2 regions of the Arthrobacter sp. MDB1-55 genome follow, and region 2 is predicted to be linked to the other one. Evidence: predicted binding sites of a transcription regulator. Region 2 holds the regulator's gene; the other holds the start of a gene.
What was found. The regulator HrcA, encoded in region 2, represses chaperone genes, less so after heat shock. The targets are predictions, from matches to a motif close to TTNGCACTCGNNNNNNNCGAGTGCNAA.
Positions count from the first base shown of each region.

Region 1: a site for HrcA is predicted at 3,531-3,557, ahead of groES (co-chaperone GroES). Genes of this name have one in related genera too.

Region 1 covers NZ_JBNHID010000001.1:468,610-476,504, forward strand. The annotation lists gene AC5RU3_RS02320 (shikimate 5-dehydrogenase) at 1-323, shown strand, start outside; gene AC5RU3_RS02325 (class I SAM-dependent methyltransferase) at 327-1,538, opposite strand; partial or broken gene AC5RU3_RS02330 (hypothetical protein) at 1,618-1,817, shown strand; gene AC5RU3_RS02335 (HNH endonuclease signature motif containing protein) at 1,948-3,354, shown strand; gene groES (co-chaperone GroES) at 3,696-3,992, shown strand; gene groL (chaperonin GroEL) at 4,082-5,695, shown strand; gene guaB (IMP dehydrogenase) at 5,993-7,510, shown strand; gene AC5RU3_RS02355 (hypothetical protein) at 7,617-7,895, opposite strand, start outside.
Region 2 covers NZ_JBNHID010000001.1:1,088,399-1,096,293, forward strand. The annotation lists gene lepA (translation elongation factor 4) at 1-827, shown strand, start outside; gene hemW (radical SAM family heme chaperone HemW) at 855-2,084, shown strand; gene AC5RU3_RS05210 (DUF4870 domain-containing protein) at 2,089-2,520, opposite strand; gene AC5RU3_RS05215 (DUF3097 domain-containing protein) at 2,637-3,488, opposite strand; gene hrcA (heat-inducible transcriptional repressor HrcA) at 3,634-4,650, shown strand; gene dnaJ (molecular chaperone DnaJ) at 4,717-5,844, shown strand; gene AC5RU3_RS05230 (16S rRNA (uracil(1498)-N(3))-methyltransferase) at 5,858-6,613, shown strand; gene AC5RU3_RS05235 (GerMN domain-containing protein) at 6,651-7,613, opposite strand.

The sequences.
Region 1 (7,895 bases), 620 kb from region 2:
GCTTCGAGTGGCAGGCAGAGCCCGGCAATACCACGGCAGACCTGCTCATCAACGTGACGCCGCTCGGGATGACCGGTCAGGACGAGGACGTCCAGTCGTTCAGCGATGAAGCGGTGACGGCGGCGTCGCTGGTGTTCGACGTCGTTGCGCTGCCGTCCGAAACACCCCTCATCCGCGCAGCCCGCCGGGCAAACAAGCCGGTGATAACCGGTGCGGAGGTCATTGCGCTGCAGGCAGCCGAGCAGTTTGTGCTCTACACCGGGGTCCGGCCGACGGCTGAGCAGATCCGCCTGGCGGGCGAGTTCTCGCGCCAGCCCGCCTAGAAGTCAGCCCAGAACTGGTTCGACGACGACGGCGACCCTCTCCTCGCCGATCCTCGTCAGCACCAGCGTGGCCTTACGCACGGACTTCCTGGAGCCGGTGAGCAGCTGTTTGCGCAGCTCCTCCGGGGTGACGGAAGTGCCGCGCTTCTTGATGTCCAGGACGCCGATGTCGTTGGCCTTGACCCAGGCTTTCAGGGCCTTCACGTTGTAGGGCATGACGTCCAGGACACGATAGGGCCGGGCAAACGGCGTCTCCACGAGGTTGGGCGCGCAGATGTAGGCGATGTTGGGGTCGACAAGGTGTCCACCGATCTGGCGGGCGACGTCGGCGACCAGCCCGGTGCGGATGATTGCGCCGTCGGGCTCGTAGAGGTACCCCTCAGCGGGGCCGATCGGGGCGTCGTCGTCCGCTCCGAAGTCACTCTCACTCGTGAGTTCAGTCGCGCCGTCGGTACGGATGAGCAGGGCGCTCCGGCGCACGTTGTCGCGGCGGAGGGCGTTGAACCACAGGACCACTTCCGCGACATCGCCGTCCACCGAGACCCACTGCGCTTCGCAGCCGGCAGGAATTGCCTCGTGGGGGATACCCGGGCCGAGCTTCACCCCGACGGGCATACCTGTGTCAGCGAGCGCTTCGACGAAGGACAGCGGCGGGGAGAACGCTTCGGGATCGAACAGGCGCCTGGTGCCGGAGCTGGAAGTGGTCCGCCGGGCGGGATCCAGCCAGACGCCGTCGTACCCCGCGAGGTCTACAGCTGACGCATCGGCATTCAGGACCGTCGCATTGGACCAGGGCAGGAGGTTCATCGTGGCGGCAGCTGCGGTGGTTTCATCGAGCTCGACGGCGGTGACGTCCCGCTCAAGGGTGGCGAGCGCCATCGAGTCGGCACCGATCCCGCAGCCCAGGTCGGCAACCTTCTGCAGCCCGGCGGTCACGTAGCGCTGGGCGTGCCGGGCAGCGACGTTGAGTCGGGTCGCCTGCTCAAGGCCAGCGGGCGTGAACAGCATCCGCGCCGCGAACGGGCCGAACTTGCTCTGTGCCTTGGCACGAAGGCGGGACTGCGTGAGGGCGGCATTGACCACATCAGGGGCATGACCTGCCGCGCGGAGCTGCTCATTGAGGCGGAGACTGTCCGCTTCGGAGTAGGGGCCAAGCGAGTTGAGCAGTTCCCAGCCCTCGGGAGTCAGGACGGGCTCAAGAAGGTTCTGGGTCAAGGTATCGCTTTCCGCTGGGCTTTCGGCTGAAGTTTGGAACGGCCTACGCCGGGTCCTTCAGTTTAGGGCGTCTGTTGACGGCAAGCGGCAGCGCGTGTGGATTGCGATGGCTCTTGCACAGCAGACAGACGTACTGCTCTGACGGAGGACACCATCCGTGCAGTGTTCGGGCTCGACAGCCGGGTGATCATTGATCCCACCTCCGGCGCGCCACTTATGTTGCCGCTCGGCCGCCATCACGGTCGACATACGGCAGAACCGGAGTCGGCCCGGCGGTAACAGTTTCTGCTGCCAGGCAGGGCGGTGACACGGGGGTGCCGCTGCCCGGTCATGTTGCTGGTGATGTCCGGTTTTTCACTCGTTTACACCTTCGAGCGAAAATGTCGGTGGTGGGTGATCAACTTGTTTCATGACTATGAAGGAGCAGTTCCCTCCGGATGCTGATGGTGCGCGGATTGGGCTGACATCGGTGTGGGAGGGTTCCTCGGTGCCGGCTCCTGCCGGTCCGCGTGGACACGTGCATCTCCCGCCGGTGGATTCCTTCGACCTGTCGGGGGCGGTGGATGCGTTGGTTCTGGTCAATGAGTTACAGTCCTGGGCTGAAGCGCAGAAGGTGAAGCTGGTGAACCGGATCCGGGAGCATTACCGGGTGAAGGCCTTGCTGCAGTACGAGGTGAGTGGTGCCGCCGAGGAAGAGGCTTCGTTTCACGCCGCTGAGGAGGTGGGTGCGGCGCTGCGCCTTCCCACCCGAACCGCGAGGGCCCTGGTCGAGTCCAGCGAGCGTCTAGTCCACGCGTATCAGCGCACGTTCATCGGGTTGGAGTCCGGGAAGCTCTCATGGCGCCACGCCGCGACGATCGTGGAGGAATGCGTCGGCGTCCCGTCCGATGCCGTTGCCCGGTTCGAGGAGGAGCTGATCGATACGGCCGAGCACTCCACGGTGGCGAAGCTGACCCGGCAGGCGCGCGGACTGCGGCAGATCTTGCACCGGGAAGCGGCCCCGGAACGTAAATCACGTGCGGAAGCCGAGCGGCGTGTGGTGCTGGAACCTGCCGCTGATGGGATGGCCTGGTTGAGCGCTTACCTGCCCGCCGAGCAGGCCTGCGGGATCTACAACCGGATCGACGCCGGAGCCCGCTTCCTCCAGGACCCGGACGAGGACCGCACCCTCACACAACTACGTGCCGATGTGTTTACCGACCTGCTCACGCATACCTGCGCCAGCGACCCCAGCACCGGGGCGGGCTTCCGTGGCGTGGGTGCCACGGTCCACATCACTGTCCCGGCCCTGGCCGTCCTGAACCAATTACCCGGTGCCGGTAGCGAAGGGCCCGGCTCCGAGACCGCCTACGGGGCTGACCATACTGGGAGTGGTGGCGAATCGGCCTCCGCTGACCAGCGCCTGTACGCGGTCCTGGAAGGCTACGGTCCGATCGACACTGACACCGCAGCCCGTCTCGCCGCCCACGCGCCGTCCTTCACCCGCATCCTGACCCACCCGGAAACAGGAGCGGCGCTATCCATCGGCCGGACCGCGTACCGGCCACCCAAACACCTTCAGGACTGGGTCCGTGTCCGCGACAAAACCTGCCGACACCCCGGCTGCAACCGGGCAGCAACCGCCACCGAGATCGACCACACCATCCCCTGGCACCAGGGAGGGTCAACCACCCACACCAACCTTGCCTGTCTGTGCAGCAAACACCACACGCTCAAAACCAACGAACACTGGCATTACAGGCAACCCGAACCCGGAACCATCATCACCTCCTCGCCAGCCGGCAAAACCTACACCACCCAACCGCCACCCTTCTGAGCCGAGAGCGGTGCCGGCGGTGCCGACCTGTTTCCGGACGGCCTCGGGTGCTTAGGCGCCTGGGGTGCTTGTACAGGGGCCGGTTTCCCAACTTCAGAACGAACGGCTTCAGTGCGAATGGCGCGGCCTGTCGAGTGCGCGGGGCGTCGCGTCGTCGTGCCCGGATTTACACCCCTCTGGCACTCGCCTTGACCGAGTGCTAACCGTTTGCATAAAGTCAGACTTGGCACTCTCGCTATGAGGGTGCTAATCCTTCGAGGATGCGCCAACCGGCACCGCGACGACGGTCAGCGCCTGCTCGATACCCCGATTCATTCAAACCAAGTGAAGGAGAGGTCCGAGTGTCGGTCTCTATCAAGCCTCTTGAAGATCGTATTGTTGTCCGCCCGCTGGAAGGCGAGCAGACCACCGCTTCCGGTCTGGTCATCCCGGACACCGCCAAGGAAAAGCCCCAGGAGGGCGAGGTCGTCGCAGTAGGCCCCGGCCGCGTTGACGACAACGGCAACCGCGTTCCGGTCGACGTTGCTGAAGGCGACGTCGTCATCTACTCCAAGTACGGCGGAACCGAGGTCAAGCACGGCGGCCAGGAGTTCCTGGTTCTCTCCGCTCGCGACGTTCTGGCGATCGTCGTCAAGTAGTTGTGCAGAAGAACCCCGGTCGAATCAGGCCGGGGTTCTTTCCTGTAAGTACACATCCCTGCACACGCCTGAAAGGAACGTAACAAACAATGGCAAAGCAGTTGGAGTTTAACGACGCCGCTCGCCGCTCGCTGGAAGCCGGCGTCGACAAGCTGGCCGACACCGTCAAGGTGACGCTCGGCCCCCGCGGACGCAACGTCGTCCTCGACAAGAAGTGGGGCGCCCCCACCATCACGAACGACGGCGTGACCATCGCCCGTGAGGTTGAGCTGGACGACCCGTACGAAAACCTCGGCGCTCAGCTCGCCAAGGAAGTTGCCACCAAGACCAACGACGTCGCCGGTGACGGTACGACGACGGCCACTGTCCTCGCACAGGCACTGGTCAAGGAAGGCCTGCGCAACGTTGCAGCCGGTGCAGCACCAGGTGCGCTGAAGCGCGGCATTGAAGTTTCCATCGAAGCTGTTGCGGAGCGCCTGCTGGAGAACGCCCGCGAGGTCGTCGGGAAGCAGACCGCAAACGTTGCCGCCATCTCGGCCCAGAGCCAGGAAGTCGGCGACCTGCTCGCCGAAGCGTTCGAGAAGGTCGGCAAGGACGGCGTCATCACGATCGAGGAATCCTCGACCACGCAGACCGAGCTGGTCCTCACCGAAGGTATGCAGTTCGACAAGGGCTTCCTGAGCCCCTACTTCGTCACCGACGCCGAGCGTCAGGAAGCCGTCCTCGAAGACGCACTGATCCTGATCAACTCCGGCAAAATCTCCGCTCTGCAGGAATTCCTGCCGTTGCTGGAGAAGGCGCTGCAGGCCGGTAAGCCGCTGTTCATCATCGCCGAAGACATCGAAGGCGAAGCACTGTCCACCCTCGTGGTCAACAAGATCCGCGGCACTCTGAACGTGGTTGCGGTCAAGGCTCCCGGTTTCGGTGACCGCCGCAAGGCCATGCTCCAGGACATCGCCACCCTCACCGGTGCGCAGGTTGTTTCCCCGGATCTCGGGCTGAAGCTGGACCAGGTCGGCCTCGAGGTGATGGGATCGGCACGCCGTATCACCGTTACCAAGGACAACACCACCATCGTTGACGGTGCCGGCAGCGAGCAGGATGTTGCCGATCGTGTTTCGCAGATCCGCGCCGAGGTTGAGCGCACCGATTCTGACTGGGACCGTGAGAAGCTCCAGGAGCGTCTCGCGAAGCTGGCCGGCGGCGTCGGCGTCATCAAGGTCGGAGCAGCCACCGAGGTTGAGCTCAAGGAAAAGAAGCACCGCATCGAGGACGCAGTGTCCTCAACCCGCGCCGCCCTTGAAGAGGGCATCGTGGCAGGCGGCGGTTCTGCCCTGATCCACGCGTCGAAGGTCCTCGACGAGGACCCGAACGTCCTCAAGCTTGAGGGCGATGCGGCAACCGCCGTCGGTCTCGTCCGCCGCGCTCTCGTCCAGCCGCTGCGCTGGATCGCCGAGAACGCGGGCTTCGAAGGTTACGTTGTCATCGACAAGGTCAGCCAGCTCGAGGTCGGCCACGGCTTCAATGCCGTCTCCGGAGAGTACGAGAACCTGGTCGACGCCGGCATCATTGACCCGGTCAAGGTCACCCGCTCCGCACTGCGCAACGCAGCGTCAATCGCCGCGCTGGTCCTCACCACCGAAACACTGGTGGTCGAGAAGCCGGCCGACGACGAAGAGCACGGTCACGGCCACAGCCACTAGCTGCAACTGCAACTGTGCCCCTGCGACGCCCCGGTCCCTCGGACCGGGGCGTCGTTGTCTTCATCACCGACGCCAGCGTCAGTGAATTTGATCACTCGATAGGGCGCCGAAAAGCCGGTGACACCCGGGATCACCAACTTTGCGTGCTGTGCCCGGCGGGCACAGGCTTGATGAAAGCGCGGTGGTCGAATCGCCCGGAATAGGGAGCGCCGTCCGTTCGTTACGATAGAACCCGCACAACCGGCGGATCGAAGCCGGTGGTCCCGTCCTCCACATCCCCCTGAAAGAGGCGCCGCGTTGAGCGAACAGTCGACTCCCCATGATCCCTTTGGCTTCGTCGGCCTGACCTACGACGACGTCCTTCTGCTGCCCGGCCACACCGACGTCATCCCGTCGGAAGCCGACACCAGCTCTCGGGTGTCCAAGCGCATCATCGTTCAGACCCCGCTGCTGTCCTCCGCCATGGACACGGTGACCGAAGCCCGCATGGCCGTGGCAATGGCGCGTCAGGGTGGCCTCGGTGTCATCCACCGCAACCTTTCGATCGCCGACCAGGCCGAGCAGGTTGACCGCGTGAAGCGCAGCGAGTCCGGCATGATCACCAACCCGGTCACCATCGGCCCCGACGCAACCCTCCGCGAGCTCGATGACCTGTGCGGTCACTACCGCGTGTCCGGACTCCCAGTGGTCGACGGCCAGGGCAAGCTTCTCGGCATCGTCACCAACCGCGACACCCGCTTCGTGTCCGAATCGGAATTCCCCCACCGTCTGGTCCGTGAAGTGATGACCCCGATGCCGCTGGTTACCGGCCACGTCGGCATCAGTGGCGAGGACGCTATCGGCCTCCTTGGCAAGAACAAGATCGAGAAACTGCCGCTGGTCGACGACGACGGCGTCCTCCGGGGCCTCATCACCGTCAAGGACTTCACCAAGGCGGAGCAGTATCCGCTGTCAACCAAGGACGACGAAGGCCGCCTCCGCGTCGGAGCAGCCATCGGCTTCTTCGGTGACGGTTGGGAGCGCGCCATGACACTGGTCGACGCCGGTGTGGATGCGCTCTTCGTGGACACCGCCAACGGTCACAGCGCCGGCGTGCTGGAGATGATCGCCCGGCTGAAGGCAGAGAAGTCCGCCGCGCATGTCGACATCATCGGCGGCCAGGCTGCCACCCGCGAAGGCGCCCAGGCACTGATCGACGCCGGTGCCGACGGCATCAAGGTGGGCGTTGGTCCCGGATCCATCTGCACCACCCGTGTTGTGGCGGGTGTCGGCGTTCCTCAGGTCACGGCCATTTACGAGTCGGCGAAGGCCGCCATTCCTGCCGGTGTACCCCTGATCGCCGACGGCGGTCTCCAATACTCGGGCGACATCGGGAAGGCACTGGTCGCCGGTGCTGACACCGTGATGCTCGGCTCCCTCCTCGCGGGTTCGGCCGAGGCACCGGGTGAGCTGATCTTCGTCAACGGCAAGCAGTACAAGACCTACCGCGGCATGGGCTCCCTGGGTGCAATGCAGACCCGCGGCAAGAACACCTCGTACTCCAAGGACCGCTACTCGCAGGGCGATGTGATCGGCGATGACAAGCTCATTCCCGAAGGCGTCGAAGGCCGCGTGGCCTACCGCGGGCCGCTGTCGTCGGTTGCGCACCAGTTGGTTGGCGGCCTCCGTCAGACCATGTTCTACACGGGCGCACGCACCATTCCTGAGCTGAAGGCCAAGGGCAAGTTCGTGCGGATCACTTCGGCTGGTCTGAAGGAGTCACACCCGCACGACATCCAGATGACGGTGGAAGCACCTAACTACGGCTCCAAGTAGCCCCCGAGCACGCAAAAGCGCCGGTGCCGTGCAGGATCGTGGAATTAGTTCCACGAACCTGCACGGAACCGGCGCTTTTGTCTTCCCTGGAGCGCTTGACGTGCTCCTACAGCGGTCCGAACTGCAGGCTGCCGCCCTGGCCTTCGTGCGTCAGGGCCAATTCCTCCAACGACTGCCTCAGCTCGGGTTCACTTTCGATCCGGGTGCGGAAGAGACGCGTTGCATTCTCGATGTGCCATGCGGGAATGAGGAGGGTCCCGGCAAAGAATGCGATGACGAAGAATACGCCGATAACGGCGCCGGCAACGGAACCCGGACTGAGGCTCGCTTCCCCGGAGAGTCCGAGCGCCACCATGATCCCGCACGAGCCGAGGGCCACCAGAGC
Region 2 (7,895 bases):
AGACCTCCGCTGCTCTGGGCTTCGGTTTCCGAGTGGGTTTCCTCGGCCTGCTTCACCTGGAAATTACCCGTGAGCGACTCGAACGCGAGTACAACCTCAGCCTGATCTCGACGGCACCGAACGTGGAATACGAGGTCACGCTCGAGGACAAGAACGTAGTTCACGTCACCAACCCGAGCGAATACCCCGTCGGCAAGATCGCCGAAGTCCGAGAGCCGATGGTTTCGGCGACCATCCTTGCGCCCAACGAATTCGTGGGCACCATTATGGAACTGTGCCAGAGCAGGCGTGGTGTCATGGGCGGAATGGATTACCTCTCCGAAGACCGGGTGGAAATCCGGTACCGGCTCCCGCTGGCGGAGATCGTCTTCGACTTCTTCGACATGCTGAAGTCCAGGACCCGCGGGTACGCCTCTCTGGATTGGAAGGCCGACGGCGACCAGGTGGCCGACCTGGTCAAAGTGGACATCATGCTCCAAGGCGAGCAGGTTGATGCCTTCTCCGCCATCACCCACCGGGACAAGGCATATGCCTACGGCGTCATGATGACGGGGAAACTGCGTGAACTGATCCCGCGTCAGCAGTTTGAGGTTCCCATTCAGGCGGCCATCGGCGCGCGCATCATCGCGAGGGAGAACATCCGGGCTATCCGGAAGGACGTCTTGGCCAAGTGCTACGGCGGTGACATCACCCGAAAGCGCAAACTGCTCGAAAAGCAGAAAGAGGGTAAGAAGCGCATGAAGATGGTGGGGCGCGTGGAAGTCCCCCAGGAAGCGTTCATTGCCGCGTTGTCGTCGGATGAGTCCAAGGACAAAGCGAAGAAGTGACAGCAGTATCTGGTTTCCGGAGCGCCAATGCCTAGCGCGCTGCCTCTCGGCGACCCCGCTCCATCCGACGGCGCTCTGCCGCCCACCGCGGCAGCCGGCTCCGCCGAGCGTGATTTCGGCCTGTACGTTCACATCCCCTTCTGCGCTGTTCGCTGCGGGTACTGCGATTTCAACACGTACACCGCCGCTGAACTCGGTGGGGGAGCGTCGCAGGCCAATTACGCGTTCACGGTGCAGCAGGAGCTCCAGTTTGCGGCCGGAGCGCTTGCCGCTTCAGGTGTTGCCGACCGCCCGCTGAGCACAGTCTTCTTCGGCGGAGGGACACCCACGCTCCTGCCCTCGGCGGACCTGGCACGGGTACTCCGCACCGCCGTCGACATCTGGGGCCTGGCACCGGGAGCCGAGGTGACGATCGAGGCCAATCCCGACTCCGTCACGCCTGAATCCCTCGAGGAACTGGCGCGTGCAGGTTTCACCCGCGTGTCATTCGGCATGCAATCCGCTGTGCCCCACGTTCTCGCGGTGCTGGACCGAACCCACTCGCCGGCGCGGGTCCCCCTTGCCGTCGAGTGGGCGCGTGCTGCCGGGCTCAAGGTGAGCCTGGATCTGATCTACGGCACACCGGGCGAGGACCTTCAGGACTGGCGGACGTCCCTGGAAGCGGCGCTTGCCCTCGAACCGGATCATCTGTCCGCTTATGCCCTCATCATCGAGGACGGCACCGCGCTGGCCCGCCGTATCCGGCGCAGTCAGGTGCCCATGGTCGACGACGACGACCACGCCGACAAGTACGAACTCGCCGACACCCTGCTCAAGTCGGCCGGAATGGCGTGGTACGAGGTAAGTAACTGGGCCCGCTCCGGTGAGGATCAGTGCCGCCACAACATCGCGTACTGGAAAGGCCATGACTGGTGGGGAGCAGGGCCGGGCGCGCATTCACATATCGGGGGGACCCGTTGGTGGAACGTCAAGCATCCTGCCGCTTATGCTCAGAGACTTGCGGCAGGCGAGTCGCCCGCGGCCGGACGTGAAGTTCTGGACAAGGACGCCCGCTACGTTGAGGACGTTCTGCTTCGCATCCGGCTTGCTGATGGTTACCCGACGGAGAACCTGCAATCCCCGGGACGCAGGGCTGTAGCAGGGCTGATAGCTGATGGTCTCATCGACCCTGTGGCGGCGTTCAAGGGCGCCGTGATCCTGAGTGATCGCGGGCGGCTACTAGCCGATGGCGTGGTCCGTCGCCTTTTGCCGGACTGACGTCCTAGTGGAAGATCCGGAGATTGAAGGGGTACTGGTAAGGCCTGCCGCGGTTCACATGGATGCCGGCTGCCACCGAGAAGGCCGCGAGCGTAACCCAGATGAGGGCGTTCAGGACGGCGAAAAGCCCCCCAATGCCCGGGAGCAGGGACAGCAGCAGGCATACGGCTGCGAGGATGCTCGGCGGGAAAGTGAAGTTGAAGGCTTCCTTCGATTCCTGCTCCGTGAAGGGCCCCCGGTCCCGATAGATGAGGAAGATAACCAGAGACGGCACAAACCCCAGGATCCCGAGAAAATGGGCGAGGGTCGCCCATTGGCGATCCTCGGAGGGAGTCAGCGCGGGAGCGCTTGGACTGGCACCCTGGAAGGAGGTAGTTCTGTCCTGGGAGGCGGGAGGAGTCTGTGCGACACCGCGCCGATTAGCGCTGTTGGACAACGAAAATTCCTTCGGACTGATAGGGCTTCACCGCGCATTCCGCGCAGAACTTACTGTCTAAGGGTACTGGGTGAAGCGTGCCCGTGCAGTTCCCACGACTTACAGCGATGCTGGGGCTACGCGTTCGGCCCCGGCCCGGTAAGGAAGTCGATGACCTCTTCGACCCGGGCCAGCAGAGAGGGTTCGAGGTCCGCGTAGGTGTTTACGCCGCTCAGAATGCGCTTCCAGCCGTTGGCGATATCCGCCTGGGAGGAGCACGGCCAGTTTAGCCGCGTCAGTATCCCTGTTTTCCAGTCCTCTCCGCGGGGAATGACGGGCCACGCCTCCAATCCGAGAGCACGCGGTTTCACTGCCTGCCACACATCGACGTAGGGGTGCCCCACAATCAACACATTGAGCGCTGCACCGGTCACTTTCATGGCCTGTTCGGCGATTCGAGCTTCCTTGGTTCCGGGCAGAAGGTGATCAACGAGGATACCGAGGCGCCTTCCGGGTGAGGGAGCGAAGTCGCGGACCGCCCCTGCCAGGTCATCGACCCCGTGCAAGGGCTCGACGACGATGCCCTCAACCCGCAGATCATCGCCCCACACCTTCTCGACCAGCTCCGCATCGTGTTTGCCCTCGACCCAGATTCTGCTCGCGCGGGCTGTTCGGGCACGCTGGCCGGTAACGCGGACCGAGCCCGAGGCTGTGCGCTGGGGCGTTGCGGTGCGCTGCAGCGCGGGAACCATCTCAACGGGGGAGCCCTCGTGGTGAAAACCGAATCCCAGGGGAAAGGTCCGCCGTTTGCCGCGGCGGTCCTCGAGGATCATGACATGCATACCGCCGGACTTCTCAGTACGAAGTATCTCGCCGACGAACCCGCTTTGAACGTCCTCTAGGACGATGCCCGGACGCGCCTCAACCTTCTCAAGGACGACGCGTCGGGGCTGGGAAATGTCCTGTGCGCCCCACTGGTGATACGACATGTGATTTCGCTCGCTTCCGCAAATCCCTGCCCGCTGGAACAGGCAGAGCCAATGCTAACAATCGCAGCGATCGTATTAGACTTGGCACTTAGGCGTGTTGAGTGCTAACTCGTTGAGTGGGCAATGCGGTATATCGGAGGTGAATATGAGCGAGCCCAGGCGGCTTGAAGTCCTGCGTGCCATCGTCGAGGATTACGTCCATTCCCGTGAGCCGGTAGGGTCCAAGGCCCTGGTTGAGCGGCACCAGCTCGGCGTGTCCTCGGCTACCATCCGCAATGATATGGCGCTCCTCGAAGAGGAAGGCCTCATTACCGCCCCGCACACCAGTTCCGGCCGCATTCCCACTGACAAGGGTTACCGGCTGTTCGTCGACCGCATCGCTGAAGTGAAGCCGTTATCCGCGCCCGAGAAGCGTGCCATCCGTGCCCTTCTGGAAAGTGCCGATGACCTGGACGACGTCCTGGACCGCACGGTAAGGCTCCTCGCACAGCTGACCAATCAGGTCGCGGTCGTTCAATACCCACATCTGGGCGCAGCGTCCGTCCGCCACATCGAGCTGGTACTGCTCGCGCCCGGCCGCGTGCTGGTGGTGCTCATTTCCACCAACGGGGCGGTGCAGCAGCGGGTCGTGCCCGTCCCTGCCGACGCAAATGAAAACGAATTGGCCGATCTGCGTCAGCGCTTCCTGACCAAAGTGTCGGGCGTGCGCCTACCGTCGCTTCCTTCGGAACTGGCGTCCTGTGTGGCCGAGCTGCCGCCCGCACTCCAGTCGCTGGGCCAGGCACTGGCGCACGGCCTGGAACATCTCTCCGCCGCGAACCGGGAAGATCGGATCGTCATGGCAGGAACGGCCAACCTTGCCCGCTCAACCCTGGACTTCCCGTTGACCATCGGCCCTGTGCTGGAGGCCCTCGAGGAACAGGTGGTCATGCTTCGGCTGCTCTCCGAAATGGAGCAGGATGCCCTCGGCGTTTCCGTCCGCATTGGTCGTGAAAACCCGTACGGTGGCCTTGCAGAGGCCTCGGTGATCGCCACGGGATACGGGCCGGACGCCCTTGCCAAGGTGGGAGTCCTCGGACCCACCAGAATGGACTACCCCACCACCATGGCCGCCGTCAGGGCGGTGGCCCGTTATCTTTCCCGCATCCTCGATGAGTCATGAACGGATGACGGACCCCTTGAACCAGAGCCGCTCGCGCGGTGAGATTACAGGAAGTGATGTGCAGGAGTGAGTAATCACTACGAGGTCCTAGGTGTTGCACGCGACGCCAGTGGCGAAGAGATCAAGAAGGCTTACCGGAAGCTGGCCCGCAAACTTCATCCGGACGTCAACTCCGGGCCGGAAGCAGCTGAGGAATTCAAGCTGGTGACCCGCGCCTATGAAGTTCTCTCTGATCCGCAGAAGCGGCGCGTCTATGACACCACCGGAAACGAGAACGGAACGGACAACGGCTTCGGCGGCGGTTATGCCGGCCCCGGATTCGCATTCCAGGACATCTTCGAAACCTTCTTCGGAGGCGGCGGCCCCAGCGGTCCGCCGTCGCGGACCCAGCGCGGACAGGACGCACTCATAGCCGTCCGCATTGATCTCAAGGACGCCGTCTTCGGCACCAACAAGAAGATCGAGGTGGACTCCGCTGCGGTGTGCCCCACCTGCGACGGATCGTGCACCCAGCCGGGCACATCTCCGAAGACTTGCGATATCTGTGGTGGCTCCGGGCAGGTGCAGCGCGCGGTCCGGTCGATCCTGGGCCAGGTCATGACGACGGCGACCTGCGGCACTTGCCAGGGCTACGGCACCGTCATTCCCCATCCGTGCAACGAATGCAATGGCGACGGCCGCATCCGTTCCCGCCGCAGTCTTACCATCAAGGTTCCCGCAGGTGTAGCCACCGGTACGCGGATTCAGCTTGCCGGACAGGGTGAAGCGGGCACTGCAGGAGGACCGCAGGGTGATCTGTACGTCGAGATCCGGGTCAACAGCGATCCCACCTTCCTCCGCGAAGGAGATGACCTGCACGCGACCCTGAGCGTGCCAATGACAGCGGCGGCGCTTGGCACCACCGTGACGATGACCAGCTTCGACGGGGACCAGGAACTGACCATCAAACCGGGAACCCAATCCGGAGAAGTGATCACGCTCAAGGGCCTCGGCGTCACACATCTGCGGGGATACGGCCGGGGAGACCTTCTCGTGCACCTGAGCGTCGAAACTCCACGGAACCTTGATGCAGCCCAGGAAGAGCTGCTTCGACGCCTCGCGGAAATGCGTGGTGAGCAGTTCACCGAGGGGCAGCTGGCAAGCAGTGGATCAGGAGTCTTCGCCCGGCTGCGCGAGCGCCTCGGCAACCTCTGACCGGTAGAGAATCATGACCAACCAGGCATACTTCGGCGATCCTGCGGAGGTTCAGGCCGCCGTTGCCGGCGGCAGCATCACACTGCGAGGAACGGAAGCGCACCATGCAGCCACTGTGAAACGCGTGGTGGCCGGTGAGACGGTGGACCTCTTGGACGGCGAGGGAAACCGCCTGGGCTGTACCGTCGTCGATGTGTCCGGCGCGGCCGTCGTCATGACAGTGGATACGGTTTCCTTCGAACCGCTGCCGGCGACCCGCATCGTCCTGGTGCAGGCTCTTGCCAAGGGTGATCGGGCCGAGATGGCAGTCGAGGCCGCAACCGAGCTTGGCGTCGACGCGGTCGTTCCGTGGCAAGCTGACCGAAGCATCGTGAGGTGGCGCGCAGACAAAGCAGTGAAAGGGCAGGCGAAGTGGGAATCCGTCGTCCGTGCAGCGTCGAAGCAAAGCCGGCGTACCCGTGTGCCCGAGGTCCTCGACACAGTGGACAGCAGGGGCCTGGGGCGTTGGCTCGCCGATGTAGCGCACCCGGTCCTGCTGCATGAGGAAGGGCGAATTTCCCTTGCGAGCTATTGGAACCGCCGGTCCGAGGATCACACGGGAACAGTGGCGGTGATCGTGGGGCCCGAAGGGGGTGTGAGCCCGCAGGAGGTGACCCTGTTCGAGGAACACGGGGCCGTTCCCGTGCAGTTGGGAACCAACGTCCTGCGAGCCTCGACCGCCGGACCTGCGGCGATTGCCGTCCTGAATCAGCTCCTGGGCCGCTGGTAATAGGCCGCTGGCAAAGGGCCACTGCTGTTGAAGCTGGTCAGCGGATGCTGACCAGCTTGTCATCTGCAATGGTGTCAGCGGCAGGCCCTTCGCCCGGGTCGGCTCCCGTCGATTCGTACACCTCGACAAGGTATGTCCCCTCTTCCAGGGAGACGCTGAATTCATAGAGTCCGACGGCACCCGTGCCCGCCTCGACGGGAACGGATCCAGCGACCACATCCTCCGTGAAAACACCGCCTGCATTCACCCGGCGGATCCGCCAATCGAGGCTCGGATCAGTTGTCGTGGTGCTCCCTTGGACGATGACCGTCCGGTCGTTTTTGAGGGAACTGTCCTGCGGATTGATGATCCAAACGGGAGCAATAGCACTCACGTCGCGTTGAAGAACAGACCCCAGCTCGATATGGCCGAACGCCTTGTAGCCGGCCTTCCCGTCCACCAGCAGCCGCACGCTGCTGGGACTGCCACTGATGATCAGCCCTGAGTTGGCTGCCGCGGCTGTCGCGGTGTACACAAGCTGCTGCACAGCACGTCCGGCAACATCAGCACCGATTCCAGCGGCGAATGAGTCTGACGAGATGTCGACGGTGATGACGTTGTCAGGCGAGATCGATGTATTGACCGCAGATGCTTCCAGCCAGGGGCTGTAGTAGTCGTCGTCGAGCGGTTCCGAACTTGTCATTGCCCAGACTGCGTCAGCGATCGGATCCCCGGAGGACTCACCGGGCAGGAACTCGCGGTAGAGGAGTCCGTTCGCACTTCCCAACCAGTAGACGGGAAGGAGTTCGTCGGAGTCGGTGGCTGTCGGGCTCTGCACGTCCAACTCGGGCATGCTGGCAGTCGATTCCAGGAGCAACTCCGCCTCTGTCCCCAGCTCCGAGGTGGGCTCTGCCGGTCCTCCGATGGTGCAGGCCTGGAGGCAGAGCGCCGCTGCAACGACGATGGATCCCTTCCAATGGCGGCCTGGAGTTCGGTTTCCGGAAGGAGGAGTGGCGGCCATGTGTTCGGCGTCTCCTCTCATCCAAAGTTATGAAAATGCATAGGTGCAGCACCGCTGTTGTTTCAACAATCGGCAATGCCGCGGAAGCATCCGGTGCCGCAGCGAGCAGCACAATCCAGCTTGGCATAGGTGCTGGCCGCTACTGTGCGGTTTTCCCGAATCGCCGCCTGACTGAAACGCGATTGATATCGGGCCGTTGCGTTCCTGAGATCTTCACCCTTTCGGACCCCCGGGAATGATCGGCCTGCATCACGCAAGCGGTGGCAGGGCTGCGGCGGTACG